DNA from 2 places in the Cellulomonas sp. P2_B4 genome. Region 2 is predicted to be linked to the other one. Evidence: predicted binding sites of a transcription regulator. Region 2 holds the regulator's gene; the other holds the start of a gene.
The links. Region 2 encodes LexA, which represses DNA repair genes until DNA is damaged. Its sites were predicted from a motif close to TCGAACANNTGTTCGA; they were not measured.
Positions count from the first base shown of each region.

Region 1: the regulator LexA is predicted to act here: its motif matches at 11,329-11,344, upstream of AC1DZC_RS10005 (HNH endonuclease signature motif containing protein).

Region 1 covers NZ_JBFUDI010000005.1:134,026-149,995, forward strand. The annotation lists gene AC1DZC_RS09950 (extracellular solute-binding protein) at 1-570, shown strand, start outside; gene AC1DZC_RS09955 (carbohydrate ABC transporter permease) at 575-1,519, shown strand; gene AC1DZC_RS09960 (carbohydrate ABC transporter permease) at 1,519-2,409, shown strand; gene AC1DZC_RS09965 (alpha-mannosidase) at 2,440-5,451, shown strand; gene AC1DZC_RS09970 (TFIIB-type zinc ribbon-containing protein) at 5,426-5,686, opposite strand; gene AC1DZC_RS09975 (MFS transporter) at 5,720-6,928, opposite strand; gene AC1DZC_RS09980 (DeoR/GlpR family DNA-binding transcription regulator) at 6,921-7,679, opposite strand; gene AC1DZC_RS09985 (aldo/keto reductase) at 7,822-8,754, shown strand; gene AC1DZC_RS09990 (hypothetical protein) at 8,858-9,007, shown strand; gene AC1DZC_RS09995 (glycosyltransferase family 2 protein) at 9,122-10,834, shown strand; gene AC1DZC_RS10000 (PGPGW domain-containing protein) at 10,848-11,180, opposite strand; gene AC1DZC_RS10005 (HNH endonuclease signature motif containing protein) at 11,387-13,213, shown strand; gene AC1DZC_RS10010 (DUF4287 domain-containing protein) at 13,495-13,791, shown strand; gene AC1DZC_RS10015 (hypothetical protein) at 13,892-14,500, shown strand; gene AC1DZC_RS10020 (YcnI family copper-binding membrane protein) at 14,578-15,324, shown strand; gene AC1DZC_RS10025 (copper resistance CopC family protein) at 15,348-15,914, shown strand; gene AC1DZC_RS10030 (META domain-containing protein) at 15,911-15,970, opposite strand, start outside.
Region 2 covers NZ_JBFUDI010000012.1:50,660-66,629, forward strand. The annotation lists gene AC1DZC_RS17460 (PAC2 family protein) at 19-951, opposite strand; gene AC1DZC_RS17465 (response regulator) at 1,064-1,414, opposite strand; gene AC1DZC_RS17470 (HelD family protein) at 1,700-3,928, shown strand; gene serA (phosphoglycerate dehydrogenase) at 3,987-5,186, shown strand; gene AC1DZC_RS17480 (DUF5302 domain-containing protein) at 5,262-5,459, opposite strand; gene AC1DZC_RS17485 (aldo/keto reductase) at 5,594-6,598, shown strand; gene AC1DZC_RS17490 (S9 family peptidase) at 6,564-8,564, opposite strand; gene nrdR (transcriptional regulator NrdR) at 8,612-9,118, opposite strand; gene AC1DZC_RS17500 (LysM peptidoglycan-binding domain-containing protein) at 9,634-10,026, opposite strand; gene lexA (transcriptional repressor LexA) at 10,386-11,147, shown strand; gene AC1DZC_RS17510 (Rho termination factor N-terminal domain-containing protein) at 11,248-11,433, shown strand; gene AC1DZC_RS17515 (L-lactate dehydrogenase) at 11,441-12,439, opposite strand; gene AC1DZC_RS17520 (ATP-dependent DNA helicase) at 12,498-14,555, opposite strand; gene hflX (GTPase HflX) at 14,565-15,970, opposite strand, start outside.

The DNA.
Region 1 (15,970 bases), on a different contig from region 2:
CTCGCGCTCGACGCGTCCATCGGCAGCAAGGTGAGCACCGAGCTCCTCCCGCAGGGCAAGCTCGCGATGGCGATCGACGGCTCGTGGCAGCCCGGTGGCTGGATCTCCGGCGACAACGCGTGGCCCGAGTGGAACGACACGCTCGGCCTGGCCAAGATGCCGACGCAGGACGGCTCCGACCCGAAGTTCAACTCGATGTCGGGTGGCTGGACGCTCGCGGTCGGCGCGAACGCCAAGAACAAGCAGGCGGCGTTCGACTTCATCACGACCGCGCTGAACAAGGAGAACACCTTCAAGTACGACACCGAGAACAGCCAGATCGCCGTCCGCAAGGACGTGGCGGAGGACCCGGCGTACATCGCGTACAACCCGACCTTCAAGTTCTTCTCGGACCTGGTCGACGTCACGCACTTCCGTCCGGCGACGCCTGACTACTCGCAGATCTCGTCGAACATCCAGGTCGCCACCGAGGCCGTCGCCACCGGGCAGCAGTCGCCCGCAGACGCGGCGAAGGCGTACGACGAGGCCGTCAAGGGCATCGTCGGCGACGACAAGACCACCTCGGACTGATCTGGTGGTTGATCTCGCACTGCCTGCACAGGCAGGTCGTGGCCGGGGGGAGCAGCCCTCCCCCCGGCCGCGGCGGCGGTCCCGCCGCGAGGGGTTCTTCCGGATCCTCCCGCTCGGCCCCGCTGTCGCCCTCCTGGCGATCTTCCTGGCCGGCCCGATCATCTGGTCGCTGTACGGCTCCCTGACCAACACGGCCCTCACGGGCTACAAGGCGGCGAACCCGGAGTTCATCGGCCTGGACAACTACACCAAGCTGTTCACGAGCCCGGAGTTCTGGAACTCGCTGTGGCTCACGGTCCTGTTCGTGTTCGCGTCGGCGGTCATCGGGCAGAACGTGCTCGGGATGCTCTTGGCGCTGCTCATGCGGTCGGCCGCCAAGCCGATGCGGTCCATCGTCGGCGCGCTGGTCGTCTGCGCGTGGGTGCTGCCGGAGATCGTCGCGGCGTTCGCGCTCTACGCCTTCTTCTCCACCGACGGCACGTTGAACGCGATACTCGGCTGGTTCGGGGTGGCCAACACGACGTGGCTCATCTCGTTCCCGATGTTCGCCGTGATCCTGGCGAACATCTGGCGCGGCACGGCCTTCTCGATGATGGTCTACAACGCCGCGCTCGCCGAGGTGCCACCGGAGATCACGGAGGCGGCGGAGATCGACGGGGCGAACATGTTCCAGCGGTTCTTCCAGATCACGCTGCCCATGATCCGGCGGTCGATCTCGACCAACCTCATGCTCACGACCCTCCAGACGCTCGGCGTGTTCACGCTGATCTGGGTGATGACCGGCGGCGGACCCGGCATCAAGAGCTCGACCCTGCCGGTGCTCGCGTACCAGGAGGCGTTCAAGTTCTCGCAAGTGGGCTACGGCACCGCCATCGCGACCGTGACTCTGCTCATCGGTGCGCTGTTCTCGATCGTGTACATCAAGGCGCTCAAGCCGGAGGTGGACTGATGGCTGTCATCGACACACCGGTCCCCGTGGTCCCGCCGACGCTGCGGGAGAAGACGGCTCTGGCCTCACCGCGTGGCCGGAACACCAAGTGGGTCTCGACCGTGATCCTCGGGCTCATCGGCCTGACGTTCTTGATCCCGCTCGGCTGGATCCTGCTCGCGGCGTTCGACCCCAAGGCGACCGTCAGTGTGAAGGTCCCGTCGAACCCCACGTTCGACAACTTCTCGTCGGTGTTCACCTACGAGCAGACGCTGCTGCCGCTGTGGAACTCGTTCGTCATCTCGATGGGCACCGCGCTCATCACGATCGTCGTCTCGGTGCTCGCGGCCTACCCGCTGTCGCGCTACCAGATGCGGTTCCGGCGCTCGTTCCTGTACACCATCCTCTTCGCGACCGGCCTGCCGATCACCGCGATGATGGTGCCGGTCTACTCGCTCTTCGTGTACCTGCACCTGCTCGACTCGGTGCCCGGGACCATCTTCTTCATGGCCGCCGCGGGGCTGCCCATGTCGATCTGGATGACGAAGAACTTCATGGACTCGGTGCCGATCTCCCTGGAGGAGGCGGCGTGGGTGGACGGCGCGAGCGCGATGCGGGCCCTGGTCCGGATCGTCCTGCCGCTGATGCGACCCGGGATCGCGGTCGTCTTCATCTTCGCCTTCACGATGGCGTGGGGGAACTTCTTCGTCCCGTTCGTCCTCATCTTCAGCCCGGAGCACCAGCCGGCTGCGGTGGCGATCTTCAACTTCTTCGGGACCTACGGCTCGGTCGCGTACGGCAAGCTCGCTGCCTTCTCGATCCTCTACGCCGCTCCCGTCCTGGCGCTCTACCTGTTGGTCCAGCGGCTGTCTGGCGGCTCGTTCGCCATGGCCGGCGCCGTCAAGGGCTGACCCCCATACCCGCACGGAAAGAGGAGCACGATGCACGGCAACCCCCTGCTCACCGAAGGCCGGATCGACCGGTTCGTCTCGGAGAGAATCGTCCCCGCGATCTACCGCGACCGCGTGGCGCTCGACCTGACGGCCTGGTCCGCGCCCGGTGAACCGGTGCCGTTCCGCGACGCGGTCGCCCAGTCGTACGAGCCGGTCGCCCCGGGTCTGGCCTGGGGCGCTCCATGGAGCACCACCTGGTTCCACGTCACCGGGTCCGTCCCGGAGGGCTGGCCGTTCGCGGGTACGGCCGTCGAGCTCGTCGTCGACCTGGGCTTCAACAAGGACAACCCCGGCTTCCAGGCCGAGGGTCTCGTCTGGCGCGCCGACGGCACGACGATCAAGGGCGTCTCGCCGTTCAACCAGGCGGTGCCGTGGTCGGAGGGGTCGTCCGTCGACGTCTACGTCGAGGCCGCCGGCAACCCGAACATCGCGAGCAACTTCGGCTTCGTGCCGACGCCCTACGGCGACCTGGCGACCGCGGGCACCGACCCGCAGTACGAGCTCAAGGTCGTGGACATCGCGCTGCGCGATATCGCGGTATGGGAGCTGTGGCAGGACCTCGTGGCCCTGGTCGGGCTGATGAAGGAGCTGCCCGCGGACTCCACGCGCGCCGCGAGCATCCGGTACGGGCTCGACGCGGTCATCGACCTGGTGGACCCGCACGACGTCTCCGGCACCGCGGGCGTGGCCCGTGCCGCGCTGCGTCCGCTGCTCGACGCCCCTGCCTCGAGCTCGGCACACCTGGCCATCGCCGTCGGCCACGCGCACATCGACTCCGCCTGGCTGTGGCCGCTGCGCGAGACGGTCCGCAAGTGCGCCCGCACGTTCTCCAACGTGCTGGCTCTCATGGACGAGAACCCGGACTTCGTGTTCGCGTGCTCGTCGGCGCAGCAGTACGCGTGGATGAAGGAGTTCTACCCGGACGTCTTCGACCGCATCCGCAAGAAGGTCGCGGCCGGCCAGTTCGTGCCCGTCGGCGGCATGTGGGTCGAGTCCGACACAAACATGCCCGGCTCCGAGGCGATGGCCCGGCAGATGGTCGCCGGCAAGCGGTTCTTCCTCGAGGAGTTCGGCGTCGAGACGCAGGACGTCTGGCTGCCGGACTCCTTCGGGTACTCGGGCGCGCTGCCGCAGATCGTGCGCGCGGCGGGGTCGAAGTGGTTCGTGTCGCAGAAGCTGTCCTGGAACGACACCGACCGCATGCCGCACCACACGTTCACGTGGGAGGGCATCGACGGGTCCCGTGTCCTCACGCACTTCCCGCCCGTCGACACGTACAACTCCGACCTGTCCGCCAAGGAGCTGCTGCACACCGAGGCGAACTTCAACGAGAAGGGCGTCGCGGCGTCGTCGATCGTGCCCTACGGCTGGGGCGACGGTGGTGGCGGTCCGACGCGGGAGATGATCGCGTCGGCCCGACGGTTCGAGAACCTCGAGGGTGCGCCGCGCGTCGAGCTGGGCAGCCCGAACACGTTCTTCGAGCGCGCGGAGTCGCAGTTCACGCACCCGCCGGTGTGGTCCGGGGAGATGTACCTGGAGTTCCACCGCGGCACGTACACGTCCCAGGCGCGCACCAAGCAGGGCAACCGTCGCACCGAGCACCTGCTGCGCGAGGCCGAGCTCTGGGCGACGACGGCGGCTGTACAGAACGGCGTCGAGTATCCGTACGACGAGCTCGAGACACTCTGGCACACGGCGCTCCTGCACCAGTTCCACGACATCCTGCCGGGGTCGTCCATCGGCTGGGTGCACCGCCAGGCCGAGGAGACGTACGCCCGCATCGGGGGCGAGCTCGAGGCGCTGATCGCCGCCTCCACGCAGGCCGTCGTCGGCTCGGGCGACACGCCGCTGCTGCTGAACGCCGCGCCGCACAGCCGGGACGGCGTCGCCGCCCTCGGGGCCGGTGAGACGGCGGCGCCCGTCGGCGACCCCGTCCAGCTCCTCCGCTCCGACGACGCGACCATCCGTATCCGCAACGGCCTGATCGACGTGCACCTCACCTCGGGCGGCCAGATCGACTCGCTCGTCGACCTCGTGGCCGACCGTGAGGTCATCCCGGCCGGCACGCTGGCCAACCTGCTGCAGCTGCACCGGGACACCCCGGCCAAGTGGGACGCCTGGGACATCGACACGGAGTACCGCCGGGTCGGCACCGACCTGCTCGACGCGGACAGCCGCGAGGTGGTGACCGAGACCGCCGACGTCGTCGTGGTCCGGACCACGAGGACGTTCGGCTCCTCGACGCTGGTGCAGGAGCTCACGTTCCGGCGCGGGAGCGCGGCGATCGAGATCGTCACGGACATCGAGTGGCGCGAGCGGCAGAAGCTGCTCAAGCTCGCCTTCCCGCTGGACGTGCACGCCGACCGGTCCGCCGCCGAGACGCAGTTCGGCCACGTGTTCCGCGCGACGCACACGAACACGTCGTGGGACGCCGCCCGGTTCGAGATCTGCGCGCACCGCTGGCTGCACGTGGGCGAGCCCGGCTACGGGGTCTCGATCGCGAACGACGCGACGTACGGGCACGACGTCACGCGTCGGGAGGGCGGCACCGGTACGACGGTCCGTCTGTCCCTCCTGCGCGCGCCGGTGTTCCCGGACCCCGAGGCCGACCAGGGTCACCACCGGCTCACGACGGTGCTGCACCCGGGCGCGGGGATCGCGGACGCGATCGAGGACGGCTACCGGACCAACCTGCCGGCGCGCGTCGTGCAGGGGGCCGGTCCGGTGGCGCCGCTGGTCGTCGTCGACAACCCGGCGATCGTGGTCGAGGCCGTGAAGCTGGCCGAGGACCGCAGCGGTGACGTGGTCGTGCGGCTGTACGAGTCGCTCGGGGGACACGCGAAGGGCACGCTCACGCCGTCCTTCGCGGTGTCGGGGGCCCGGGCGGTGGACCTGCTGGAGCGGGACGTCGAGGCGCCGGGGGTCGCCACGACCGAGGGGGCCGTGCAGCTTGCACTGCGCCCGTTCCAGATCGTCACCCTGCGTCTGCCGAGGGTCTGAGGGGACCGGGGCAGGCACCCATGAAGAGGTGCGGCGGAGGGCGGTACCGGTCGTCGGTCCGTGGCGCCGGCGTGGCCGCTTGCTGCGCAGACCCGTAGTACGAGCCCTCCGCGTCGATGAGCCGTTCAAGCTCGCCGCGGTCCAGGAACACACCGCGGCAGCCGGTGCACTGGTCGACGGTGACGCCGTTGCGCTCGTACATCCGCATCTCGGCGCCGCACTTGGGACAGGTCATCGGATCCTCCCGGGGTTGGTACCCCGTGAACGATCAGACCCGGTCGAGGGTTTCCTCGCGCTCGGGCACGCGGCGTCCGTCGAGCACCTGCGACGCCGCGACGACGACCAGACCGGCGAGGGGCACGACGAGGAGGCCGACCCGCAACGAGGTCTCGTCGGCGATCAGGCCGACGACGGGCGGCGAGAGCAAGAACCCGACGCGCATGAGCCAGCCGAGGACGGCCAGACCCGTGCCGGCGCGCAGGCCCGGCAGGCTGTCGGCGCCGTGCATGGCCGACGGGACGAGGGTCGCGATGCCGAAGCCGGCGGCCGCGAAGCCCGCGATCGTGCCGGGGACCGTCGGGACGGCGAGCGCGAGGCCCATGCCCACCGCGACGAGCGCGCCGCCGGAGCGGGCCATCGCGCGGTGCCCGAACCGGTCGACCATGCGGTCGCCGATGGTGCGGCCGACGAACTGCGCACCGGTGAGCGCGACGAAACCGAGAGCGGCGATCGACAAGGGCGCGCCGAGCGAGCCCGAGAGGTAGACGGCACCCCAGGTGCTGCCGGAGTCCTCGACGATCGAGCCCGCGGCGGCGATCAGGACGAGAGCGGCCATGGTGCCGACGAGCGCCGGCGACCACACGCTGCGGTTCGTGCGGGCCTCGTCGGACGCCGGCCGATCGTCCTCGTCGTGACCCGGGAGCAGGAACCGGTACGCGGACAGCGCGACGACCGCGAACACGACCGCGGAGATGCCGAGGTGCAGCCCTCGGGCCATGCCCGTCGCGACCGCGGCCGCACCCATCAGGCCGCCGGTCACGGCGCCGATGCTCCAGACCGCGTGGAAGGAGTTGAGGATCGATCGGCCGTAGCGGCGCTGGACGCGCAGGCCGTGCGCGTTCTGGGCGACGTCGGTGATCGCGTCCATCGAACCGGCCAGCAGGAGTCCGAGCGCGAGGAGCGCCCACGTGCCCGAGACGCCGGCCAGAAGCACGCCGAACGCGGTCAGGACCGTGCCGACGACGGCCACGCGCGACGAGCGGAAGCGTCGGATCAGGACGCCTGCGGCGAGGCCCGCCAGGAGCGCACCGACCGGGAACGCGGCGATCGCGAGCCCGTACTGGGCGTTGCTCAGGCCGAGGTCCTCCTTGATGGCGGGGTACTCGGGGAAGAGGTTGGCGAAGACGGCGCCGTTGGTGAAGAACAGGACGGCGACGGCGACGCGGGCGTTCTTGAGGGTCGTGACCTGCTCAGGCAACGTGCACCTCGATCCCCGCGCGGCGGAGCTCGTCGAGGGTGTCCTGCGGGGTCTCGTCGTCGGTGACCAGCACGTCGAACTCGGTCAGCGGGCACACGACCGCCAGGGCGGTGCGGACGAACTTGGCGGCCTCGCCGACCAGGATCGTGCGGCGGGCGCTGGCCATCGCGGCGCGCTTGGTGGCGGCCTCGACGTCGTCGTACGCGGTGACGCCGTCGGCCATCGACAGGCCGCAGCAGCTGATGATCGCGGTGTCGACGCGCAGCGCCCGCAGGGACGCCTCCGTCATGGGGCCGACGAGGGAGCCCTCGCCGAACCGCGACGTGCCGCCGGGGACCTTGAGCGTGGTCTCGGGGCTCGCGGACAGGACGTGCGCGGCGGGCAGCGAGAGCGGGACGACCGTGAGGCGCCGGTTCACCAGCCGGCGCGCGAGCGCCAGGCCCGTGGTGCCGCTGTCGAGGATGACGGCCTCACCGTCGCTGATCATCCCGGCGACGGCGGCGGCGATGGCCTCCTTGGCCGTGGACGACTCGACCTCCCGCAGCGCGAACGGCAGCTCCTCGCCGCGCAGCAGCAGGCTGACCGCGCCGCCGTGCACCCGGCGCAGGGCGCCCGCGGCCGCGAGGGCGTCGAGGTCACGGCGCACGGTGACCTCCGAGGTGTCGAGCTCGAGGGCCAGGTCGGCGACGTCGAGCCGCTCGGTCTCGCGGAGGCGCTGCACGATCAGGTGCTGGCGGGAGGGGCTGTCCATGGCGTTAAACATACGTGCTGTGGTTACGAACGCAAGTTTCATGTGATCGTTTGCCGTGAGATCCAGGTCCTCGGCGACCCACCGACCGCCTGAGGGGATTAGTCTCGACGGTGGACTAAACCACCGAGAGGACCACACCGCTGTGAAGACCTTCACCCTGCCCGGCACCGACATGGTCGTCCCCAACGTCGTGCTCGGCCTCATGCGCATCCAGGACAAGACCGACGACGAGGTCCGCGAGCTGGTGTCCGCGGCGCGCGACTCCGGGATCGCGTTCCTCGACCACGCCGACGTCTACGGGTCCCCGCTGCACGGCTGCGAGCGCCGGTTCGCCGAGGCGCTGCGCCTCACGCCCGCGGACCGCGCCGAGCTGATCCTGCAGACGAAGGCCGGCATCGTGCCCAGCGGTCCGTACTTCGACTTCTCCTACGAGCACCTGATCGAGTCGGTGGACGGCTCGCTCGCGGCGCTGGACACGGACTACATCGACATCCTGCTGCTGCACCGCCCGGACGCCCTCGTCGAGCCCGAGGAGGTCGCCCGCGCGTTCGACGAGCTGCACGCCGCCGGCAAGGTGCGCGCGTTCGGCGTCTCCAACCAGACGCCGGGGCAGATCGAGCTGCTCCGTCGCTACGTGAAGCAGCCGCTCGTGGCCAACCAGCTCCAGCTGTCGATCACCCATGCGCCGATCGTCGCGCAGGGAGTCTCGTCGAACATGCTCGACGAGGACCAGTCGATCTCCCGCGACAGCGGCATCGTCGACTACTGCCGCCTGCACGACATCACCATCCAGGCGTGGTCTCCGTTCCAGGCCGGCTTCTTCACGGGCGTCTTCCTCGACAACCCGGAGTACCCCGAGCTCAACGCGGTCATCAACCGTCTGGCGTCGGAGTACGACGTGCCGCCGATCGCCATCGCGACGGCCTGGATCACCCGGCACCCCGCGCAGATGCAGGTGGTCCTGGGCACGACGAGCCCCGACCGGGTGCGCGGTGCGGCCCTCGGCTCCGAGATCCCGCTGACCCGTGCCCAGTGGTACGAGCTCTTCCGCGCCGCGGGGCACATCGTCCCCTGACGCTCGTCGCGACCTCGCCCGGGTCAGCCGCTGGCACGGCCCGGGCGAGCGTCGCCCGCGCCCGCTGTACGGTGGCGCTCCCCGCTACCTCCGAGGAGAAGACATGCCGGTCTGGCTCATCATCGCGCTGATCGGCGTCGGCCTGGCCGCGCTCGGGTTCGCGGGTCTGGGCAGCCTGCTCATCTGGGTCGGGGTGTTCATCGTGCTCGGCGGACTGGGCGTCGCCATCCTCAGCTGGCGCCAGAACCGGTAGTCCGCGCGCCGCCGAGCCGGCAGCGACCGGCGTGCCAGACTCCCTGGTCAGAGCCTGCATCTGGCCGGCCGCGAGTTGCCGGCCGCACGCCGCCGGCGGACAGGGAGCGCCGCGATGGGCGAACCGGTCACGTGGCAGAGCAGGGCGGCACGGCTCGGCGGGGTCGCCGTCGGGCTGAGCCTGCTGGCGCTCGCCCTGCTCGGGATCGCGATCTGGCTGATCGCCACCGACCGACCTCCGCTCCTGTCGAACGACGCCGGGGTCGTGATCCTGCCGGTCGACGTGGCGCTGCGCGCGCCGCGGACCTCGATCGTGCTGGCCGTCGCGCTCGCGGTGGTGGCGTTCTTCGTCGGCATGGTGGCGCTGCACGCCGCGGGTGCGATCCGCGTCCTGTCCCGCGGTCGACGCATCACGGATCCGCTGCCCGGCGAGTCGGCACGGATGGCGCGCCTGGTCCTGGGACCGGTTGCGGTGCGGACGCTCGAGCTCGACGCGCCGCCGGAGTGGCCGCTCACCGCGCTGCCGCCGGAGAGCAGCTCGCCGACGACCGTGCGCTGCACCGTCCTCATCCCGGCGCACGACGAGGAGGCCATCCTCAAGCTCACGCTGGACTCGTTGCACGGTCAGGTCCGACGACCCGACCGCATCCTCGTGATCGCGGACAACTGCACCGACGGGACGGTCGCCATCGCCCACGCGTCCGGGGTGGAGGTCTACGAGACCGTCGGCAACGTCGAGCACAAGGCTGGTGCGCTCAACCAGGTCCTGGCCCGGCTGCTCCCGGAGTCGAGCGTCGAGGACGTCGTCCTCGTCATGGACGCGGACTCGACGATCACGCCTGACTTCCTCGAGGTCGCGCTCGGGCTTCTCGACGAGGACCCGGACCTCATGGCCATCGGCGGCCTCTTCTCGGGCGAGGACGGTGCGCGGGTCCTGGGCCAGCTCCAGCGCAACGAGTTCACGCGCTACCAGCGGGTGCTCGGTCGTCGCGAAGGGCGCTTGTTCGTCCTCACCGGCACGGCGTCGGTGTTCCGCGCGTACGCCCTGCGCGCGGTCGCCGAGGCCCGGGGATCGCTCATCCCGGGTCGCTGGGGTGAGGTCTACGACGCCGTGGCCATGACCGAGGACAACGAGCTGACCCTGGCGCTGAAGTCGCTGGGCGCCGGCATGATCTCCCCCGCCCGCTGCCGGGTGACCACGGAGGTCATGGGTACCTGGCGCGACCTGTTCCGCCAGCGCCTGCGCTGGATGCGGGGGGCGCTGGAGAACGTCAGCGCGTACGGCTTCACGCGCACCACCTCGCGCTACTGGGGCCAGCAGCTCGCGCTCGCGTACGGCGTCGTCGCGCTGAACTCGTACCTGCTCCTGATGGCGATCGGGATCCTCGCCGCCGACAGCTTCGTGTGGTCGGGGTTCTGGCTCGCGATCGGTGCGATCTTCCTGCTCGAGCGCGTGGTCACGGCGTGGGCGGCGGGATGGCGCGGACGGCTCGTCGCCTTCCCGCTCCTCATCGAGCTCGCGTACTCGCTGTTCCTGCAGTCGACGTTCGTGTCGGCGATCTGGCAGATCCTCACGCGCCGCAAGGCGGGCTGGAACTACGTGCCCCGCCCGGCGCTCGCGGTGCTGCCGCTGCCCGTCCTGGCGCTCCCGCTGCTCCCCCACGTGGTGCCGGCGAACCTGCTGCCGTCCTCCGTGCTCGAGTCGTCGTTCGTAGAGGCGCTCAGCGTGTTCGTCGGCATCAACACACTGTTCTTCGCGGTGCTCGCCCTGTTCCAGATGGCGCCGCCGCTCCGCAAGACGTACCACCGCCTGCGCTCGGGCCTCTAGCCGACCCTTCTGGTCAGCGCTTGCGCTTGACGGCGGCCCTGCCCTTGTCGAGGCCGGCTTTCGCGGTGGCCTTCGTCCGCTCGAGGATCCGACGAGCCCACACGAACTCCGACGCGAGCACGGCGAGCCCGGCCAGGATCACGAGGAACCCGGGCCCGGGCAGGACGAGCATCGCGAGACCGGCCAGGACGAGCACCCCGCCGAACCCCGCGACGACGACCACCCGCACGGGGTGCGGGAGCCGGTGCAAGGTGCGCTGGACCGCGGCGAACCGAGCCTCGGTGGCCTCGGTGGCCTCGGTCGCCTCGGTCCGCTCCGGATCGTCGATCTCGTCGGTCGCGCTCATGCCGATGCCTGCGTCGGTCGGGTCATTCCGGTCTCCCCTGGCGTCGGATGAGCAGGGAGCGTCTCACGACGATCACGAAGCCGCCACGTGCGCCCCGACGGTTCGACCATCTGCCTGTGGAGGACCGCGGCGGGGTGTCGGTGGTCGCTCGTACACTTGTTCGAACGGCCGGTGCGGTCGGGTCAGTTCGATCGGGGGTGGCGACGATGACGACGACCTTCGATGCGCCCGCCCCGGACCCGGCCACGGACCTGCGGCCGGCGTCTGGTGGCTGCTCGTGCGCGTGTTCGTGCGGTGCGGCAGTCGACGTCCCGGACCAGGACTCCGTGGTCCGCGCGTCGTCGCCGGAGTTCGGAGGCTCCGGCGACGCGGTTGGTCGGTTCGCGCCGTGGCGGGACTCGGTGTTCCCCTCGTTCCCGGTGTCGGCGAGCCCGGCGGAGCTGGTGGCGCTGCTGGGTGCGGTGGATCCGGCGGACGTCTCGGACGGGGACCTTGTCAACGGGGTCGCGGGGTGGCAGCAGGCGCTGTGCGCGGTGCAGGCCGCGCAGGCGATGTGGTTGGCCGAGCTCGGGGCACGCGCGTCGGTGCCGGACGAGTGGATCGCGGACCAGGTCGCGGCGGAGCTGGCGATGACACGGCGCGCGGCGCAGGACCTGGTCGTGCGGGCGTGCCTGGTCGGTGCACGGCCGGCGCTGCGCCAGGCGTGGGCCGCGGGGCGGGTGGACGCGCGCAAGGTGGACGTGATCCTCAAGGAGACCGCCTACCTCAATGAGGACGCCGCCACGGTGGAACCGGTCGTGATCGCAGACGCGGTCGAGCGAGCGGCGACCCTGACCGGTCCGCAGCTGGTCCAGCACGTGCGCAAGCAGGTCCTGCTCGCCGACGCGACCGCGGCCGAACGGCGCCGGGTCAGGTCGGTCGAGGACCGGTGCGTGTCGTTGACGCCGTCGGTGGACGGGGTCGCCTGGGTCAGTGCGTTGTTGCCAGCGCAGGACGCCGTGATGGTGTTCACCGCGGTCGACGCGCTGGCGCGCACGACCCGGGCGCGTGGGGATCGACGCACAGCGGATCAGCGGCGCGCGGACGCGTTCACCGACGTGTTCGTGGGCATCCTGGAGCGGCAGGAGACCCCGGACGGAACCCCGGTGCCACGTCGGCACGGTCAGGCCGTCTCCATCAACGTGACCGTCGCCGCGTCCACGCTGCTCGGTGTGGACGAGGACCCGGGGTGGTTGGACTCCTACGGCCCGATCACCGCACCGTTGGCCCGTCAGCTCGCCCAGGACGGGACCTGGCGCCGGGTGCTGACCGATCCGGCCACGGGTCTGGTGTGCGAGACCGGGTCGGTGTCCTACAAGCCCGGCATCGACGTGACCCGCACGGTCCTGGCCCGCGATGTCACCTGCACGTTCCCTGGCTGCCGCCAGCCCGCGGTCCGTTGCGACCTGGACCACCGCGCGCCGTTCGACCCGGCCAAGCCGGCGCACGGGCAGACGTGCGTGGAGAACCTGCACGCTCTGTGCCGCCACCACCACCGGGCCAAGACGGCGAAACGGTGGACCGTCACCTACGAGCGGTCCACCGGCATCACGATCTGGACGTCCTGGCTCGGGTTCACCTACTACCGCCAGCCCAGCCGTACGTTGACCGACCCCACCAGCCTCGCAACCCTCGCTGCCCGTCTCCACGAACAGCGACCGGGCCAACCTCCGCCAGGCGAGCCGCCACAAGCACAAGCACCCGCGCATCCGCCCGACCAGCCGCCCTCCGGGGACCCGCCACGAGCGCAAACGCCCGCGCATCCGCCCGACCAGCCGCCCTCCGGGGACCCGCCGCGAGCGCAAACGCCCGCGCATCCGCCCGACCAGCCGCCCTCCGGGGACCCGCCACGAGCGCGAACGCCCGCGCATCCGCCCGACGAACCGCCCTCCGGGATCCCGCAGATCGGTGCGCCAGGAGTCGGCGAAGCGCGGCCGGTCGAGTCGCCGCGGCCCTCCGCCGACGGTCGCGCCGACTACCCCCCACCGTTTTGACGTCGGGCCACCCGCGGTGCACCTCAGGAGCGTTCGTCGCTCGTGGGATCGGGAACCCGGCTTTGCCCGACAGGCCGCTGGTCGGCGTGCAGACCGTCGCGCCGACGACCCACCCTTCTGACTCGACCCCGTCTCCGCTCTCCCATGGTCGCCAGGGCGCTGGCAGACTCCGTCGGGAAGGCAACCGTGCGACCGGCGCGTGTGGTTCCGGCCCGATCTGCCCGCCGTCGAGGTTCGAACGGCGGCGAGCGCCGTGCGCGGACCGGCGAGGAGGAGAGTGCATGTCGTTCCAGGCGTACCTCGACAACATCGAGGAGAAGACCGGGCTGACCCCGCGCCAGATCGTCGACCTCGGCAAGGAGCGGGGCTACGACGACCCCTCCGTCAAGGCCGGCGTGATCGTCGACTGGCTCAAGGAGGACTACGACCTGGGCCGCGGGCACGCGATGGCGATCGTGCACGTGATCAAGAAGGGCCCGGCGATCAGCACCAAGCACGTCGGCACGGACGGGGTCCACCGAGACGAGTCCGAAGAGCTGTGGCTCGACGGCAAGGCGACGAACCCCGCGAACGCCTAGAGGAGCGGGGAGCACCCCGCGCCGGCCGGAAGCCTCGCGAGCCGTGACGCCGTCGGAGCGCGGGTGCCGTCCGGGCGTGGCCGCCGGTACCGTTGCGCCCGTGCCTGCACCCGCGACCGGACCCGCGCGCCTCGCGCGTGCGTTCGTCGTCGCGATGAGCACCCTCTGCCTCGCGCTCGGTGCGCACGTGCTCGGCGGCGGCCAGATCCCGCGGACCATCGTGCTGGTGCCTCTTGCCGCGGTCGTGCTCGCCGCGGCGCTGCCCGTCGCCGGCCGACGGATCGGCGCTCCGGCCGCAGTCGCGGTGCTGGGCGTCGGCCAGCTCGGGCTCCACCAGGCGTTCGGTGCCATGAGCGACATGGGCTGCGCGCCGACGGGCGAGATGGCAGGGCACGCGCACGCGGTGCAGATCGCCTGCACGGCATCCCCCGAGCACATGGGCAGCACTGGTGGCACCGCGATGTTCGTCCTGCACGTCGTCGCGACCCTGGTCACGGCACTGCTGATCGCGGGAACCGACCGCACGCTGACCTGGATCGCCACCTGGCTGAGCCCGCTGGTCGCGCTGCTGGCCCCGGTCACGCTGCCCGCGTCCGCAGTCCTGCCGGTCTCCATCGAGACCCCTCGGGTCGCCGGCCGGTGCGACGTCGGTGTCGTCCCTCTGCGCGGACCGCCGACGTCACGCGCGCACGTCACGCTGGCGGCCTGAGCTCCTCCGAGGCAGGTCGGCCCGGACGTGCGCGTCCGCACACCCTCGTCGACCAGCCCTGCCACAGGAGTCCCCTCATGTCCTCGATCCACCGCCGCACCCGCGTCGCCGCGGTCGCAGTCACCAGCCTCGCGCTCGTCACGCTCCCGGCCGCCGCGGCCTCGGCGCACGTCCACATCGACCCGGCAACGACGACCGCGGGCGGCTTCACCGTCCTGACCGTCCGGGTCCCCAACGAGTCGTCGACCGCCGCGACCAGCAAGGTCGTCGTCGACCTCCCCACCGACCACCCGCTGCTGTCGGTGATGACCCAGCCGGTCCCGGGCTGGACAGCGACCGTCACCACGGCACCGCTGCCCGAGCCCGTCGACTTCTTCGGCACCACGCTCACGGAGGCGCCGGCGACCGTGACCTGGACCGCGGACCCCGGCAGCGAGATCGCCGACGGCCAGTTCCAGCAGTTCCCCCTCTCGGTCGGCCCGCTTCCCGACGAGGGCACCGAGCTGGTCCTGCCCACGCACCAGACGTACACCGACGGCACGGTGGTGGACTGGGCCGACCCGACGCCGGACAGCGGCGAGGAGCCCGAGCACCCCGCACCCGAGTTCACGACGACGGCCGCGGAGGCCGAGGGCCACGGCCAGACAGCGGAGCCCGGTGCCGAGCCCAGCGTCGAGCCCAGTGCCGAGCCGGTGGCCGCCGACGACGCAGACGGTGCCGAGCCCGACACCCTCGCGCGGACGCTCGGGCTGGTCGGCGTCGTCCTCGGCGCCGGTGCCCTGGTCGTCGCGCTCGTGTCGCGCCGTCGTCGGGTGGACGCCTGATGTCGGCCGGGTCGGTGCGGGCGATGCGCACGATCACGATCGCCCTCGTCGGTCTGGTCACGGCCGGTCTGGGCCTGCTCGGCGCGACGGCCGCGCAGGCACACAACGTGCTGCGCAGCACCGACCCGGCCGACGGTTCCACCGTCGCGACGGCACCCGAGCAGGTCACGCTCACGTTCGACGAGCCCGCCCTGGCACTCGGCACCGAGATCGAGGTGCGCAGCCCGGACGGCACGCTGGTCAGCGACGGCGACCCGGTCCTCGTCGACTCGACGGTCACCGAGAAGCTGGCCGGCGAGCTGCCGGCGGGCGAGTACGCGGTGACGTGGCGGGTCACCTCGGTCGACGGCCACCCGATCACCGGGGAGTTCTCGTTCACGGCGTCCGCGGGCACGACGATCGGCGACGCACCGGCGTCGAGCCCGACCCCGTCCGCGGCCGACGAAGGTCCGGCCGACGAAGGTTCGGCCGACGGGTCCGGCGGGGGCAGCGGTGCCCCGGTGATCGCCGCGGTCGTCGTCGCGGCGGTCGTGATGTCGTGGCTGCTCTGGCGGCGCCGCCGACCGCGGGACGTGTCGGGCGACGCCTAGGAGGAGGTCCGCTGGAGCGATCCGACCGGCACGTTGTACTGGTCGATCAGCGTCAG
Region 2 (15,970 bases):
TGGGTAAAGGTCCGAGCGTCAGGCGGGGCCGCCGTCGGACTGCTGCGCCAGGAAGCGCTCGAACTCCGCCCCCAGCTCGTCGGCCGTGGGGATGTCCGAGGAGCCCGCGAGCAGGCTCGTCCGGCCGATGCTGCGCGTGAAGGCGTCGTACTGCTCCTCGAGCGCGTGCACGACCGCGGCGACGTCCTCGGACGCCGTGACCTGGCGCTCGATCTCCTGCATGGCATCGGTCGCCGCGGGCGTGAGCGCCTCGACGTTTAGCTCGAGACCGGTCGCACGCTCGACCTTCTGCAGCGCCGCCTGGCTGGCCTGCGGGAACGCGGACTGCGCCAGGTAGTGCGGCACGTGGACGGCGAAGCCGAGGGCGTCGTGCCCGTTCTGGCCGAGGCGGAGCTCGAGCAGCGCGCTCGCGCTGGCCGGCACCTGCACCGTGCCGAACCACGACGGGTGGTCGGCGACGAGCTCAGGACGCGTCGCGTGCGCCGTCACCGACAGCGGGCGCGTGTGCGGGATGCCCATGGGGATGCCGTGCAGCCCCACAGTCAGCGGCACGTCGAACCGCTCGACGATCTGCCGGACCGCGGCCACGTACCGCTCCCACTGGACGTCGGGCTCGACCCCGTGCAGCAGCAGGAAGGGCACGCCGTTCGTGTCCTCGACGACGTCCACGACGAGCTCGGGCTCCGAGTAGGAGGCCCACGTCGTCTGGTCGAAGGTCATGAGCGGCCGGCGCGAGCGGTAGTCGAGCAGCTGGTCGACGTCGAACGTCGCCAGGCGCGTGGTGGTGAGCTCGTCCGTGAGGTGCTCGGCCGCGAGCTGGCCGGCGTTCCCGGCGTCGACGAAGCCGCGCACCACGTGCACGAGGACCGGGCCCGCACCGTTCGCGGTCCGTGCCTCGACCTGCGCGGCGACCTCGGGGTCGACCTCGTAGATGTCGCTCGGGTTCAGCATGCTCATCTCACTTCCGTCCGGGGCGGAGGTCGCGACTCATCGTTCCGAGCCTGCTGGCCACCGCCGGTACGGGGGTCAACGCCGCGCTGCTGCGACTTTGTTCCAGCGCTGCTCAGTGGCTGGGCAGACGGACCACCTCGACGAAGAACTCGTCGATCTGCCGCACGACCTCGATGAACCGGTCGAAGTCGACCGGCTTGGTCACGTAGGCGTTGGCGTGCAGGGAGTAGCTGCGCACGACGTCCTCCTCGACCTCGGACGTGGTCAGCACCACCACGGGGATCTGACGCAGGACCTCGTCGGTCTTGATCTCCTGGAGCACCTCCCGCCCGTCCATGCGCGGCAGGTGCAGGTCCAGCAGGATCAGGTCCGGCGTCGGGGCGTCGACGTGCTCGCCGACCTTGCGCAGGAAGTCGACGATCCGCTTGCCGAGGGCCAGACCGATGCCGGTGCCCTCGTGCACGTCCTTGGGGTGTGCAGTCGCTGGAGGATCACGAAGACCCGTTCCGCGTACTGCTCGTCGATCCCGATGCCGGGGCCACCCTGGTGGTTGACCTCAGGATAGGGCGACGCCGAGCGAGACGGCCGACGATGCTTCGGCCGCCACCCGGACGGGTGCGTGCGAGCACGCCGCGATCGGCGGATAATGGACGGCCGCTCTGTGCGCCGCGCGTCCCCCGACGCGTCGCCGGGCGCTGGACGCACGGCCGGTCGAACCGGCGGAACGGAGAACGCCCACGTGGCAGGCATGGACAACGAGCTGACCGGCGAGCAGGTGGTCGTCGACCAGCTCTACGGCCGTCTCGACGACCTGCGGGCGCAGACGCGTGCGCGCCTGGCCGAGGTCCGTCGGGAGGGACCGTCGGGCTCCCCGCAGAACCGCAGCGAGCGCGACGCGTTCGCCACGCTGTACGAGGACCGGATCGCCCAGCTCGAGGCGGTCGAGGAGCGCCTCGTGTTCGGCCGGCTCGACCTGGCCGACGACACGCGCCGCTACATCGGTCGCATCGGCCTGACCGATGCCGAGCAGTCGCAGCTGCTCACCGACTGGCGCGCACCCGCCGCACAGCCGTTCTACCGCGCCACCGCCAAGAACCCGGACGGCGTCGTGCAGCGCAGGCACGTGGTCACGCGCGGGCGGACCGTGACGAGCGTCGAGGACGAGGTGCTCGACCTCGACCGCCTGGGCGACTCCGAGGCGCGGCTCTCCGGGCTCTCCGGCGAGGGCGCGCTGCTGGCCGGCCTGGCCGCCGGCCGCACCGGACGCATGGGCGACATCGTCGCGACGATCCAGGGCGAGCAGGACGCGATCATCCGGTCCGAGCTGAACGGCGCGCTCGTCGTGCAGGGCGGACCGGGCACCGGCAAGACGGCCGTGGCCCTGCACCGGGCCGCCTACCTGCTCTACGCGCACCGGCGTCTGCTGGAGCGTTCGGGTGTCCTCCTCGTCGGCCCCAGCCGCACGTTCCTGCGGTACATCGACCAGGTGCTCCCCTCCCTCGGCGAGACGGGCGTCGTGACGACGACCGTCGCCGAGCTGTACCCGGGCATCGTCGCCACCGCGACCGAGGACGAGAAGGTGGCCGAGCTCAAGGGCCGCGCCCTGTGGGCGGACGTCATCGCCCGGGCCGTGCGGGACCGCGAGCGCATCCCGGCGCAGCCCGTGCACGTGCGCGTCGAGGGTCACGACCTGGTCATCCGGCCCAACGACATCGCGTCGGCGATCGCCCGGGCCAGGCGCAACCACAAGCCGCACAACCAGGCACGCATCGCGTTCGTGCGCGACATGCTGAGCCGGCTCGCCGACCAGTACGTGACCTCGTTGGGCCAGGACGTCCCGCCCGACGAGCGCGGCGAGATCATCGAGGAGATCCGCACGACGCGCGAGGTGCGCATCGCGCTCAACCTCGCGTGGATGCCGATCACCCCGCAGAAGCTGCTGTCGGACCTGTTCAGCAAGCCGGCCCGCCTGGCGTCCGCGGCGCCCGGGATGGCCCCGCACCAGCGCGCGATGCTGGTCCGCGACGCCGACGCCCTCTGGACGCCGGCGGACGTGCCGCTCCTCGACGAGGCCGCCGAGCTGCTCGGCGAGGACGACCAGGCGGCACGTGCTGAGGCCCGGGCCGCCGCGGACCGGCGCGCCTCGGAGGTGGCCTACGCCCGGCAGGTCCTCGAGTCGACCGGTGCGAGCGGCATGGTCTCGGCCGAGATGCTCGCGGACCGCTTCGCGACGACGGGACCGACGCTCACGACGGCCGAGCGCGCCGCCGCGGACCGCTCCTGGACCTACGGCCACGTGGTGGTCGACGAGGCACAGGAGCTCTCCGCGATGGCCTGGCGCTGCCTGCTGCGCCGCGTCCCGACCCGGTCGCTCACCATCGTCGGCGACGTGGCCCAGACCACCGCGTCGGCCGGTGCGCGGTCCTGGTCGAGCCAGCTGGACCCCGTGCTGCGCTCGTCGTGGCGGCTCAACGAGCTCACGGTGAACTACCGGACGCCCGCCGAGGTCGCCGACACCGCCCGCCGCGTCGCGGTCGCCGCCCGCCTGCCGGTCAGCCCGCTGACGTCCGCCCGCGAGGTACCGGACTCCCTGCTCGTCGAGCGCGTCGCTGCCGACGGGTTCGCCGAGGCGGTCGCGCGACAGGCCGAGAAGCTCACCGCCGAGATCACCGACGAGACCGGCGCCGGTCGCCTGGCCGTCATCGCGGTCGACGACCGGCTCTCCGCGATCGCCGACGCGCTCGTCGGGGCCGGTCTGCGCCCCGCGATCGGGACCGGGGCGAGCGCCGCGGACCTCGACGCACCGCTGGTCGTGCTCACGCCGCGCGAGGCCAAGGGGCTGGAGTTCGACGTCGTCGTCCTCGTGGAGCCTGCCGAGGTCCTCGACGCGAGCGCAGGCGACCTCTACGTCGCCATGACGCGGCCCACCCGGACCCTCCAGGTGATCCACGACCGCGCCCTGCCCCGGGGCTGGTGAGCTGTCCGCAGGGCGGACCGGAGTAGGCCCCTGCCCCGACCAGGCGCACCATAGGGGCGTGCCCAAAGCCCTCCTGCTCGAAAATCTGCACCCGCAGGCCGTCTCGATCCTCGAGGCCGCCGGCTACGACGTGACCACCCGGACCGGCGCGCTCGACGAGTCCGAGCTCATCGACGCCCTCGCCGGCGTGCAGGTGCTCGGCATCCGGTCCAAGACGCACGTGACGGCCGAGGTGCTCGCCCAGGCCCCCGACCTGGTCGCGATCGGCGCCTACTGCATCGGCACCAACCAGATCGACCTGGCCGAGGCAGCCTCGCGCGGCGTTGCCACGTTCAACGCGCCGTTCTCCAACACCCGGTCGGTGGTCGAGATCGCGCTGGCCGACATGATCTCCCTGACCCGTCGCCTCACCGAGTTCGACAAGGCGATGCACGACGGCGTCTGGAACAAGTCGGCGACCGGCGCGCACGAGATCCGCGGCCGCACGCTGGGCATCATCGGCTACGGCAACATCGGCACGCAGCTGTCCGTGCTCGCCGAGAACCTGGGCCTGTCCGTCGTCTTCTACGACACCGCCGAGAAGCTCGCGCTGGGCAACGCCCGCCGCATGGACACCCTCGACGAGCTGCTCGAGACGGCCGACATCGTCACACTGCACGTGGACGGCCGCAGCGGGAACGCCGGCCTGTTCGGGGCCAAGCAGTTCGCGCAGATGCGCCCCGGCGCGGTGTTCCTCAACCTCTCGCGCGGGTTCGTCGTCGACTACGCCGCACTGCGCGACGCCGTCGTCTCCGGCCACGTCAGCGGCGCGGCCGTCGACGTGTTCCCTGTCGAGCCGAAGCGCAAGGGCGACCCGTTCGACTCCGAGCTGCGCGGCCTGTCCAACGTCATCCTCACGCCGCACACCGGCGGGTCGACCGAGGAGGCGCAGGAGGCCATCGGGCAGTTCGTGTCGGCGAAGCTGCGCGACTACATGACCACCGGCTCCACGACGCTGAGCGTCAACGTGCCGAACCTGGCGCTCGAGCAGAAGCCCGGCGTGCACCGCCTCGCGTACCTGCACCGCAACGTGCCCGGCGTCCTGGCGGCCGTCAACGCCACGCTCGCCGAGCACGGCGTCAACATCGAGGGCCAGCTCCTGACCACCAGCGGCGAGCTGGGCTACGTGGTCACCGACGCGGGCGCCCCGATCGAGCCCGCCGTCGTCACGGCGCTCACCTCGCGGCCCGAGTCGGTGCGGCTGCGCCAGCTGTCCTGACGGCTCTGCCGACTGCACCCCTCACGACGAAGGGCCCGACCGGGAACGGTCGGGCCCCTTCGTCAGTCTCGTGTGTCAGGCGGAGCCGGACTTGCGCTGGAACCGGCGCTGGGTCGGTCCCGCGGTCTCGGAGCCGTGCACCTGACCGGTGTTCGAGGTCCCGTCCGCGGTGCGGTGCTGGTTCGACTTCTTGCGCTCGAGCGCCTCGCGGTACTTCGCCTTCGCGTCGTCGCTCACCGCTCCCGTGGTCGTCTTCTCGTCGTTCTTCGCCATGGGCGTTTCCTCCTGTGCTGTGAGCTTTGCGCTGCGCGCCCTGCGGTGCGGCGTGTGCGCCTCCCCTGCCAGCGTCCCTGAACCGGGCCGATGGCGCCACCTCTTCTCATCTGCGGCGAGGTAGCGTCGCACGGATGGACCTGCCTCACCGCCGCGCCGGCGGCCTGTCGCTGCCCGTCGTCTCGCTCGGGCTCTGGCAGAACTTCGGCGACTCGACACCGTTCGCCGACCAGCGCCGGCTCGTCCTGCACGCCGTGGACCGGGGCGTCGTGCACCTCGACCTGGCGAACAACTACGGCCCGCCGCCGTTCGCGGCCGAGTCGTCGGTCGGACGACTGCTGGCCACGGACCTGCGTCGCGACGAGCTCGTCATCACGACGAAGGCCGGCTACCGCGCGTGGCCCGGGCCGTACGGCGAGCACGGCTCGCGCAAGTACCTGCTCGCGTCGCTCGACGAGTCGCTGCGACGCCTCGGCACCGACCGAGTGGACGTCTTCTACAGCCACCGGTTCGACCCGGACACCCCGCTCGAGGAGACCCTCGGAGCACTGCGCGACGCGGTCCTGTCCGGCAAGGCCCTCTACGCGGGGATCTCGTCCTACTCGGCCGACCGGACCGTCGCGGCCCTCGAGGTCGCCCGCTCGTTCGGGCTCCCGCTCGCCGTGCACCAGCCGGCGTACTCGATGCTCAACCGCTGGGTCGAGCGACCCGGCGCCGACGGGCGCTCCCTGCTCGACGTCGCCGCGGCAGCGGGGATGGCGGTCGTCGCCTTCTCCCCTCTCGCGCAGGGGTTGCTGAGCACCCGGTACCTGCACGGGATCCCCGCCGACTCACGTGCCGCCCGCGGAGGACCGCTGCGACCGGAGTGGATCACCGACGAGGTCCTCGACCACGTCCGCGCCCTGGACGCCATCGCGCGCGCAGGCGGACGGACGCTCCCCCAGCTCGCGCTCGCGTGGGTCCTGCGCGACCCGCGGGTCACGTCCGTGCTGGCCGGCGCGCGCACCACCGACCAGCTGGACGAGAACCTCGCCGCCGCCACCGCGTCCCCGCTCGACGACGACGAGCTCGCCGCGATCGAGCCGCACGCCGTCGAGGCGGGGATCAACCTGTGGGGGTCCCGGTCGAGCGACCTGTGACCGGCAGGTGGCGCTCCCACCAGCGCAGCACGTGCTCGAACCGAGCCTTCCGGTGGTTCGGGGTGCCCGAGCGGGTCAGCTCGTGGCCCTCGCCCGGGAAGAGCAGCAGCTCGGCCTCGACCCCGCGCCGCTTGAGCTCGACGAACCAGCGCTGCCCTTGCTCGACCGGGCACCGCCAGTCCTGCTCGGAGTGGATGACGAGCGTGGGCGTCGTGACCTCCCCGACGTGGGCCATCGGCGACTGCGCCGCCACCGCCGCCGCACCGGCCTCGTCCGCGGCGTCGCCGACGTAGTCCAGGCCGAAGAACCAGCCGATGTCGCTCGATCCGACGAAGCTCACCGGGTCGAGGAACCCGCGTTCCACGATCGCCGCCCGGAAACGGTCCGTGCGCGTGGTCAGCCACGCCGTCAGGTACCCGCCGTACGAGCCGCCCATCACGCCGACCCGCTCACCGTCGAGCTCCGGGTCGTCGAGCGCCGCCCCGAGGAGCGCGAGCACGTCCTCGGTGTCCACCGCCCCGAACGCACCCCGCAGCTCGCGACCGTGGGTCGCGCCATACCCCGACGACCCCCGCGGGTTGCCGTACACGACCGCGTAGCCCGCCTGGGCGAGCACCTGGACCTCGTCGAACAGGCCGTGCGTGTACTGCGAGAACGGGCCGCCGTGGATCATCAGGATGGTCGGGTGCGGTCCGGCACCGTCGGGTCGCACCACCCACCCGTGCACCGGGTACCCGTCGGACGACCGCGCCGTGATCTCGACAGGCACCCGCACGCGCCCCGTCTCGCGCAGCGGCGCCGACAGGTCCGTCCGGGACACCGCCTCGCCGGTGGCGGGATCGACGACGACCAGGTCGCCGGACGACGTGGGACCCGCGGCCGTCGCGACGACGCGGCCGCCCCCGACCGCAGCGCCTGAGACCACGACCGGACCGTCGAGGAGCGTGCGCAGCGAGCCGTCCGGGCCGACGTGCACCAGGTGGACCGCGCCGCGGGCCTGGTCGGCGACGACGACGCCGCCCTCGTGCTCCGCGAGGACGCTCGTCAGCAGGTCCACGCTCTCCGGGTCCGTCAGCCGGACCGGCTGTCCCGGTGCGCCGTCGATCGTCACCCGGAACAGCCCCACCTGCGCGGCTATGAAGTCGCGTCCCGACTCGCCCACGTCGCTCGCGAGCAGCCACACGGCCGTCCCGTCCGCCGACGGCAGGACCGCCTCCACGTCGAGGGTGCTGCCGGCGTCCGCGTCGGTGAGCGGAGCGGGCGTCTGCGGGTCGCCGTCCGGGTGCGCCTGGACCACGACGGCGTCCTGCCGCAGGTCGGACTCGTGGCCCGCGTGCCGCGCGCTGACGGCGACCAGGGCGTCACCGGACGGCAGCCAGCGGGCGCCGTCCACGCCGACGTCACCGCTGGTCAGCGTCACCGAGGGCGGCAGCTCGTCCGTCCCGTCCGACGGGACCTGCACGACGAACAGGTGCTGGGGTCGGTCGCGGACGAAGCCGACGCCGTCCGCGCGGTACTTCAGCTCGGTGATGTGCCGCGGCGGCTCCGAGCCCGGCCGACCGTCCGGCTCGTACCGGCCCGCCTCCGGGACCCGCGCCAGGTAGGCGATCCGGGTGCCGTCCGGGGAGAAGCGGGGCGCCGACGCCCCGAGCGGCGCGTCGGACAGCCGGACCGGCTCGCCGCCCGACGACTCGACGACGTGCACCTGCGGCTTGCCCTGCGGCTCCGAGCGCAGGAACGCCACCCAGCGGCCGTCGGCGGAGACGTCCGGGGCGGTGTCGCGATGGCCGCGGGTCAGCCGGCGCGGACCTCCGTCGCCGTCCGTCAGCGGGACGGTCCACAGGCCGCCGGTGTACTCGTCGTCCGAGAGCCGTGGGTGCACCACCGAGACGACAGCACTGCTGCCGTCGGGGAGGACCGCGGGTGCGCCGGGGACGTGCAGGAGCTCGATGTCTGTAGGAAGCACCCGTAGAACCTATGCCGCGGCACCCACGGGCGTCGCGACGGACACGGTCAGTCGCGGACGGCCGGCTCGTCCTCGGCGACGACGTCCTCGGCGGAACCGGACTCCGTCTCGTGCTCCGCGCGCAGCACCGTGATCGCGGCCTCGAAGTCCTCGAGCGAGTCGAACGCCTGGTAGACGGACGCGAACCGCAGGTACGCCACCTCGTCGAGCTCGCGCAGCGGACCGAGGATCGCCAGACCGATCTCGTAGGCGTCGATCTCGGCGGATCCGGCCGCGCGCAGCGTCTCCTCGACCTTCTGCGCGAGCAGCGCCAGGTCGTCCTCGCTGACCGGGCGACCCTGGCAGGCCTTGCGCACCCCGCCGGCGATCTTCTCGCGGCTGAACGGCTCGGTGGCTCCCGACCGCTTCACCACGGACAGGCTCGCGGTCTCGACCGTGGTGAACCGGCGGTTGCAGCTGGGGCACTGGCGCCTGCGGCGGATGGTCGAGCCGTCGTCCGAGGTCCGCGAGTCGACGACCCGCGAGTCCGGGTTTCGGCAGAACGGACAGTGCACCGGATCCCCTTCGAGTGCGTGACGCCGCGCGGCGGCGCGGCGTCGTCAACGCCTCCGTGACGGTAGGCCAGCGGCCGCCCGGTCGCAAGGCGCCTCCCACGGCACCTCGCACGCCCGGACGGCCGGGGACGTGGCGAGGGCGGCCGCCGTCGTGGCGACCGCCCTCGCGGGGACGCCCCCGTCCCCAGATCACGGGCCGACTCGCCTCGGCGCCGCGCGTACCGCGGTCGGTGCCCACGGCTCGCGCCGCACACACCCCGCACCTCCAGGCGAGCCCCCCAGCCCACCGTGTGAGGTAAGGCTAACCTAGCCGACCCGCGGGCCCCTGACAAACCTCTCCAGGATCCCGGCTCCCCGACCACCCACCGCTCAGACGAGCAGGTCGATGGAGCAGGTCGGCGGAGCAGGTCGGCGGAGCAGGTCAGTGGAGCAGGTCAGTGGGGCGCGTCAATCGACCAGCAGGTCGGCGGAGCGGGTCGATGAGCAGGGACGGCCGAGCAGGTCGGTCCGACGGCTCAGTCGAGCGGGACGACGATCACCTGACCGGCCATCAGACCGGCGTCCGGAAGCTCGTTCATGCGGACCAGCTCGAAGACGACGTCGCGCACGTCCTGGCCGGGATCGGCGATCTGGCTGGCGATCTGCCACATCGTCTCGCCTGGCTGCACCACGTGGCTCTCGACCTGCTGCGCGCGCTGCGGGCCGTCTGCGACGGCGCGGCCGGCCACCAGGACCGCCATGACGACGATCACCAGCGCGAGGAGCCAGAGCACGACACGGCCCCGCCCCGTGAGGGACAGGTGCGACAGCCCACGGTCGTCGACCGCGCGGACCGGGCGGACAGCGCGGGCAGAGCTGGTGCGTCCCGAGACCTTCGGCAGCGCCGGTGCCATCGCCATCGTGCTCATGATGTCCCTCGTCCTCGTTCGGCCGGGTGGATCCCGGCGGTCCTTCGTCGGTGGCGATCCACCGGAAATCCGGGGAACTCCTCCGCCGACCTTGTCGAACAGGTGTTCGTCGTACGTCTGTACGATGTCTACCAGCATCCGCCGACACTTGTCGAGACACGATCGAACAGATGTTTGATCTTCGTGCTCGAGTTCCCTAGGCTGGCGATGCAGGACAAGCGGACCACGAGCCACTGACACGACCGCCGGACGGCCTCACTCATCGCCAGAGGACCGAGCATCGTCGCAGGTCAGAGGCTCGAGAGCACGGCAGCGGCAAACAGGCGGAGCTCACGACCGCCCGACACAGGAGGAGCGCAGTGACGGACTCACGGGACACGTCCCAGCCCGGCCAGGTCGACACGGACCTGGCGACGATCCACGCCCTCCCGGACGGCGCGCCCGGCCCGGACGGCCTGACGGCCCGTCAGCGCCTGGTGCTCGACACCATCCGTTCGTCGGTCGAGTCCCGCGGCTACCCCCCGAGCATGCGCGAGATCGGCGAGGCCGTCGGGCTGACCAGCCCGTCGAGCGTCAAGCACCAGCTGACCGCCCTCGAGCGCAAGGGCTACCTGCGCCGCGACCCCAACCGGCCCCGCGCCATCGAGGTCGTGCACGCGGACGACTCGCGCGGCGTCGGCACGTGGACCGCGCCGGACGGCACCCGCGAGGCGTTCCCCGACCAGGCCGAGGGCGAGCGGATGCCCGCTCCGTCCTACGTCCCGGTCGTCGGCCGCATCGCCGCCGGTGGTCCGATCCTGGCCGACCAGGTCGTGGAGGACGTCTTCCCGCTCCCCCGCCAGCTCGTCGGAGACGGCGACCTCTTCCTGCTGAAGGTCGTCGGCGACTCGATGATCGACGCGGCGATCTGCGACGGCGACTGGGTCGTGGTGCGGCGCCAGCCCGTCGCGGAGCAGGGCGAGATCGTGGCGGCCATGATCGACGGCGAGGCCACGGTCAAGACGCTCAAGCGGATCGACGGCCACGTCTGGCTGATGCCGCACAACCCGGCGTACCAGCCGATCCCTGGCGACGAGTCGACGATCCTCGGGCGCGTCGTCAGCGTCCTGCGCAGCCTCTGATCCGTCCGCGGGTGCGCACGTGAGCGCACCCGCGGCCGGCAGGATCCGGCGCTCCGGGCCATCCTGGAGCCGGCGCGACGTCGGACGAGAGGAGCAGCTGATGCCCGGAAGGATCCCCGACCCCCGGATCAAGGACCTGTCCGCCCTCGACGCCCTGCGGGACGGCGGCGCGAGCTACGACGACTGGTCCGTCGACGAGCTAAGGCACCGCGCGGCGGAGCTCGACATCCCCGGGCGCTCCCGGATGCGCAAGGACGAGCTGATCGCCGCGCTGCGACGCCGCTGACTCGCGGTCAGAAGCCGAACTGCCGGGCGACCTCCCGGACGGCGTCGGCCGACCGGCGCAGGCCCCACAGCTCGTCGTCCGTCAACGGGATCGGGAGCCGTTCTCCCACGCCGTCGTGCCCGACGATCGCCGGCACCGACAGGCAGACGTCGTCGATGCCGTAGTAGTCGGTGAGCAGCGACGACACGGGCAGCACCCGGCCCTCGTCCTTGAGGATCGCCTCGATGATCCGCGAGCCCGCCAGCGCGATCGCGTAGTTCGTCGCGCCCTTGCCCTCGATGATCCGGTAGGCGGACTCGACGACCTCGCGCGTGATGTCCTCCCGGTCCTGCCGGGTCAACGGGCCTCGGCCGCCCTGTCCCGGCCACTCCAGCAGCGGCACCGAGCCGATGCTGGCCGAGCCCCACAGCGGGAGCTCGCTGTCGCCGTGCTCACCGGCGATGTACGCGTGCACGTTCTGCACGGCGACGCCGGTGTACTGCGAGATGAGGTAGCGCAGTCGCGAGGAGTCCAGCACGGTTCCGGAGCCGAACAGCTGGGTCGACGAGAGACCCGAGACCTGCAGCGCGGCATAGGTGACCACGTCGACCGGGTTGGTGACCATGACGTACACCGCGTTCGGCGCTACTTGTACAAGTTTGGGTAGGACGGCCTTCACGACGGCGATCGTCGCTCCGGCGAGCTCGATCCTGGACTGACCCGGCTTCTGCTTGGCGCCCGCCGTGAACATCACGACGTCGGCGTCGGCGCACACCGCGATGTCGTCGGAACCGATCACCTGCGCCATGGGCATGAACTGGACGCCGTGCCCGAGATCGAGCGCCTCCGCCTGCACCTTGGCGGCGTCGATGTCGTAGAGCGCGACCGTGCGCGCCGCCCCGCGCAGGAGGGCCGCGTACGCCATCGTCGAGCCGACCGCGCCTGCGCCCACGATCGCCAGCTTGGTGCCTCGTGCGGACCGGGAGGGTCGCAGTCCGAGGTCTTCCACGTCCAGGCTCTCGGTCACGAACGGGCCGTCCTCTCGAGGAAGTCATGGGGCCGACGGGTGGTCTGCGAGTTCGAGGCTAACCCGTGCCCGTGAGGCGGCGCAGGGCGGCGAGGGCCGTCGCGCGGTCGGTCGTCCGCCAGAAGTCGGGCAGCGAGCGGGTCAGGAACGGTGCGTAGCGGGCCGTGGACAGGCGCGGGTCGAGCACGGCCACCACACCCCGGTCGCTGCTGGTCCGGATCAGCCGACCGGCGCCCTGGGCGAGCAGCAGGGCGGCGTGCGTCGCGGAGACGGCGAGGAACCCGTTCCCGCCGGCCTTCTCGACCGCGTCGGACCGGGCGGACTGCACGGGGTCGTCGGGCCGCGGGAAGGGGATGCGGTCGATGATCACGAGCGTGCAGGTGCTGCCGGGGACGTCGACGCCCTGCCACAGCGACAGCGTCCCGAACAGGCACGTGGCCTCGTCGGCGATGAACTGCGAGACGAGGGTGGGCAGCTGGTCGTCGCCCTGCACGAGGATCGGCACGTCGAGGCGCTCGCGCATGGCGGCCGCGGCGGCGTTCGCGGCCCGCCGCGATGAGAACAGGCCGAGCGTGCGTCCGCCGGCCGCGGTCACCAGCTCGGCGATCTCGTCGAGCTGGGCGTCGGTGGCGGGCTCGCGACCCGGCGGCGGAAGATGCCGTGCGAGGTAGAGGATGCCCTGCTTCGGATAGTCGAACGGGCTGCCCACGTCCAGGCCGTGCCACGGTACCGACGACGGGGGCGCGGGGGCGTCGTCGTCGATCGAGGAGGGCCCCACGGCCGCGGCGGCCGGCTGGACCTCGAGGCCGACGGCGCGGGCGATCGGGTCGAACGACCCCCCGAGCTCCAGCGTCGCGGACGTGAGCACGCCGGACCGGCCGGCCAGCAGGTGCGTACGGATCAGGCCGTTGACGGCCAGCGGGGCGGCGAACAGCTTGGTGGAGACGTTGCCCCGGCGGTCCTCGGAGCGCGCGCACCACAGGACGGTGTGCTTGGTCTCCTCCGGGTCGGCGGCCATCCGCTCGGCCACCTCGTACAGGGCGAGCATGGTCGCCTGGGCCATCTTGCGGCCGGCGTCCTGCTGCGGCTGCCCGGCGCCCTCGGGCTTGAGCACGCTGAGCAGCGTGCGGGTGGCGTCGCGGACCGCGGCCACCGCGTCCCGGGCCGCCGGCGGGAGCCCCTCGCGGAACCGCGCCTCGGGCAGGTTCACCAGGACCGAGGCCATCGCCTGGCTCGCGGAGTCCAGGTCGGTCGTCGGGATGCCGCCGTGCCGCCGGGCGAGCCGGGAGGCGTGCTCGATGACCGCCACCGACAGCTCGGAGGTCGCCTGCGCCGTGACCCGGTCGGTGAGCTCGTGCGCCTCGTCGACCACCAGCACCTGGTGCTCGGGCAGCACGTTGGGCGAGCCGGAGGCGGCGATCCCCAGCATCGCGTGGTTGGTCACCACGACGTCGGCCTCCCGCGATGCCGCCTTGGCCCGCTCGGGGAAGCACTCGGTGAGCATCGGGCACTTGGTGCCCAGGCACTCCAGGGACGCGACGGAGACCTGCCGCCACGCCCGGTCCGTCACACCGGGCACGAGGTCGTCCCGGTCGCCGGTCGTCGTCTCCTCGGCCCACTCGCGCAGCCGGACCACCTGGGCACCGAGGTTCTCGCCGACGCCCTCGGCCGCCGGGTGCTCGGCGGCGCCGGCGTGGTCGCCCAGGTCGAACAGCGTCGCGGCGTCGTCCTCGGGGTACCCGCCGGCCACCTTGTGCACGCACACGTAGTTGTGCCAGCCCTTGAGCAGGGCGATGCTCGGCGTCCTCGGCAGGTGCGGCTCGAGGGCCTTCGCGACGAGGGGCAGGTCGCGCGTCATGATCTGGCGCTGGAGGGCGAGCGTGGCGGTGGAGACGACCACGTGCTCGTTCTCCAGCACGGCGTGCCGCACGGCGGGGACGAGGTAGCCGAGCGACTTCCCGGTGCCGGTGCCGGCCTGGACGAGCAGGTGCTCGCCCTTGTCGATGGTCTCGGCGACCGCGACCGCCATCTGGTGCTGGCCGTCGCGACGGATGCCACCGAGCGCTCCGACCGCGACGTCGAGGAGGTCCTCGACAGAGGGGTCGGTGTCCGGCACCGCGTCAGCCTAGTGGCGCGCCGCGGCCTCGAGCTCCGCGGCCAGTCCCGCGTCCACCCGCGCGCGGATGGCCGTGCCGTCCGCGGTGTGCTCCTCGGTCTGGATGTCCCCGTGCTCGTGCACACGGCTGATCAGGTCGCCCCGGTGATAGGGCACCACCAGGTCGACGCTCACGCCGGGGCGCGGCAGCTGGTCGGCCACCAGGGCCTGCAGCTCCGCGATGCCCTCGCCGCTGTGCGCCGAGACGACGATCGAGTGCACCTCGCGCGAGCGCAGCCGCGCGATGGTCTCGGGCGTCGCCAGGTCGGCCTTGTTGAGCACGATGATCTCGGGCACGTCCATGGCGCCGGGGATGTCCGCGAACACGTGCCGCACGGCCGCGATCTGGCCCTCGGGGTCGGGGTGCGACGCGTCGACGACGTGCAGGATCAGGTCGGCGTCGGCCACCTCCTCCAGCGTCGAGCGGAACGCCTCCACCAGCTGGTGCGGCAGCGACCGGACGAAGCCGACCGTGTCCGCGAGCGTGTAGATCCGACCGTCGATGGTCTCGGCGCGGCGCACGGTCGGGTCGAGGGTGGCGAACAGCGCGTTCTCGACGAGCACCCCGGCGTTGGTCAGCCGGTTGAGCAGCGACGACTTGCCCGCGTTGGTGTAGCCCGCGATCGCGACCGACGGGATCGCGTTCTTCTTGCGGGACGCCCGCTTGGTGAGCCGTGCGGGCTCCATCGCGGCGATCTCGCGGCGCAGCTTGGCCATGCGGTTGCGGATGCGCCGGCGGTCCAGCTCGATCTTTGTCTCACCTGGTCCGCGCGAGCCCATGCCCGCGGCGGCGCCGCCGACCTGGCCACCGGCCTGCCGGGACATCGAGTCGCCCCAGCCACGCAGACGCGGCAGGAGGTACTCCAGCTGCGCGAGCTCGACCTGCGCCTTGCCCTCCCGCGACTTGGCGTGCTGGGCGAAGATGTCGAGGATCAGGGCGGTCCGGTCGACCACCTTGACGCGCACGATGTCCTCGAGCGACCGGCGCTGCGACGGTGCGAGCTCCCCGTCGATCACGACGGTGTCGGCGCCGACAGCTGCGACGAGGGTCGCGAGCTCGGCCGCCTTGCCCGAGCCGAGGTAGGTGCCCGGGTCGGGCTTCATGCGCCGCTGCAGCAGGCCGTCCATGACCTGCGACCCGGCGGTCTCGGCGAGCGCCGAGAGCTCGCGCAGGGAGATCTCGGCGTCGGTGACGGTGCCGGAGCCCCAGACGCCGACGAGCACGACCTTCTCCAGCCGCAGCTGGCGGTACTCGACCTCGGTGACGTCCTCGAGCTCCGTGGACAGCCCCACGACGCGGCGCAGCGACGTGCGCTCCTCGAGCTCCAGCTGGTCCCCGTCGTAGGACGAGTGGACCGTCACGCCGGCCTGCAGCG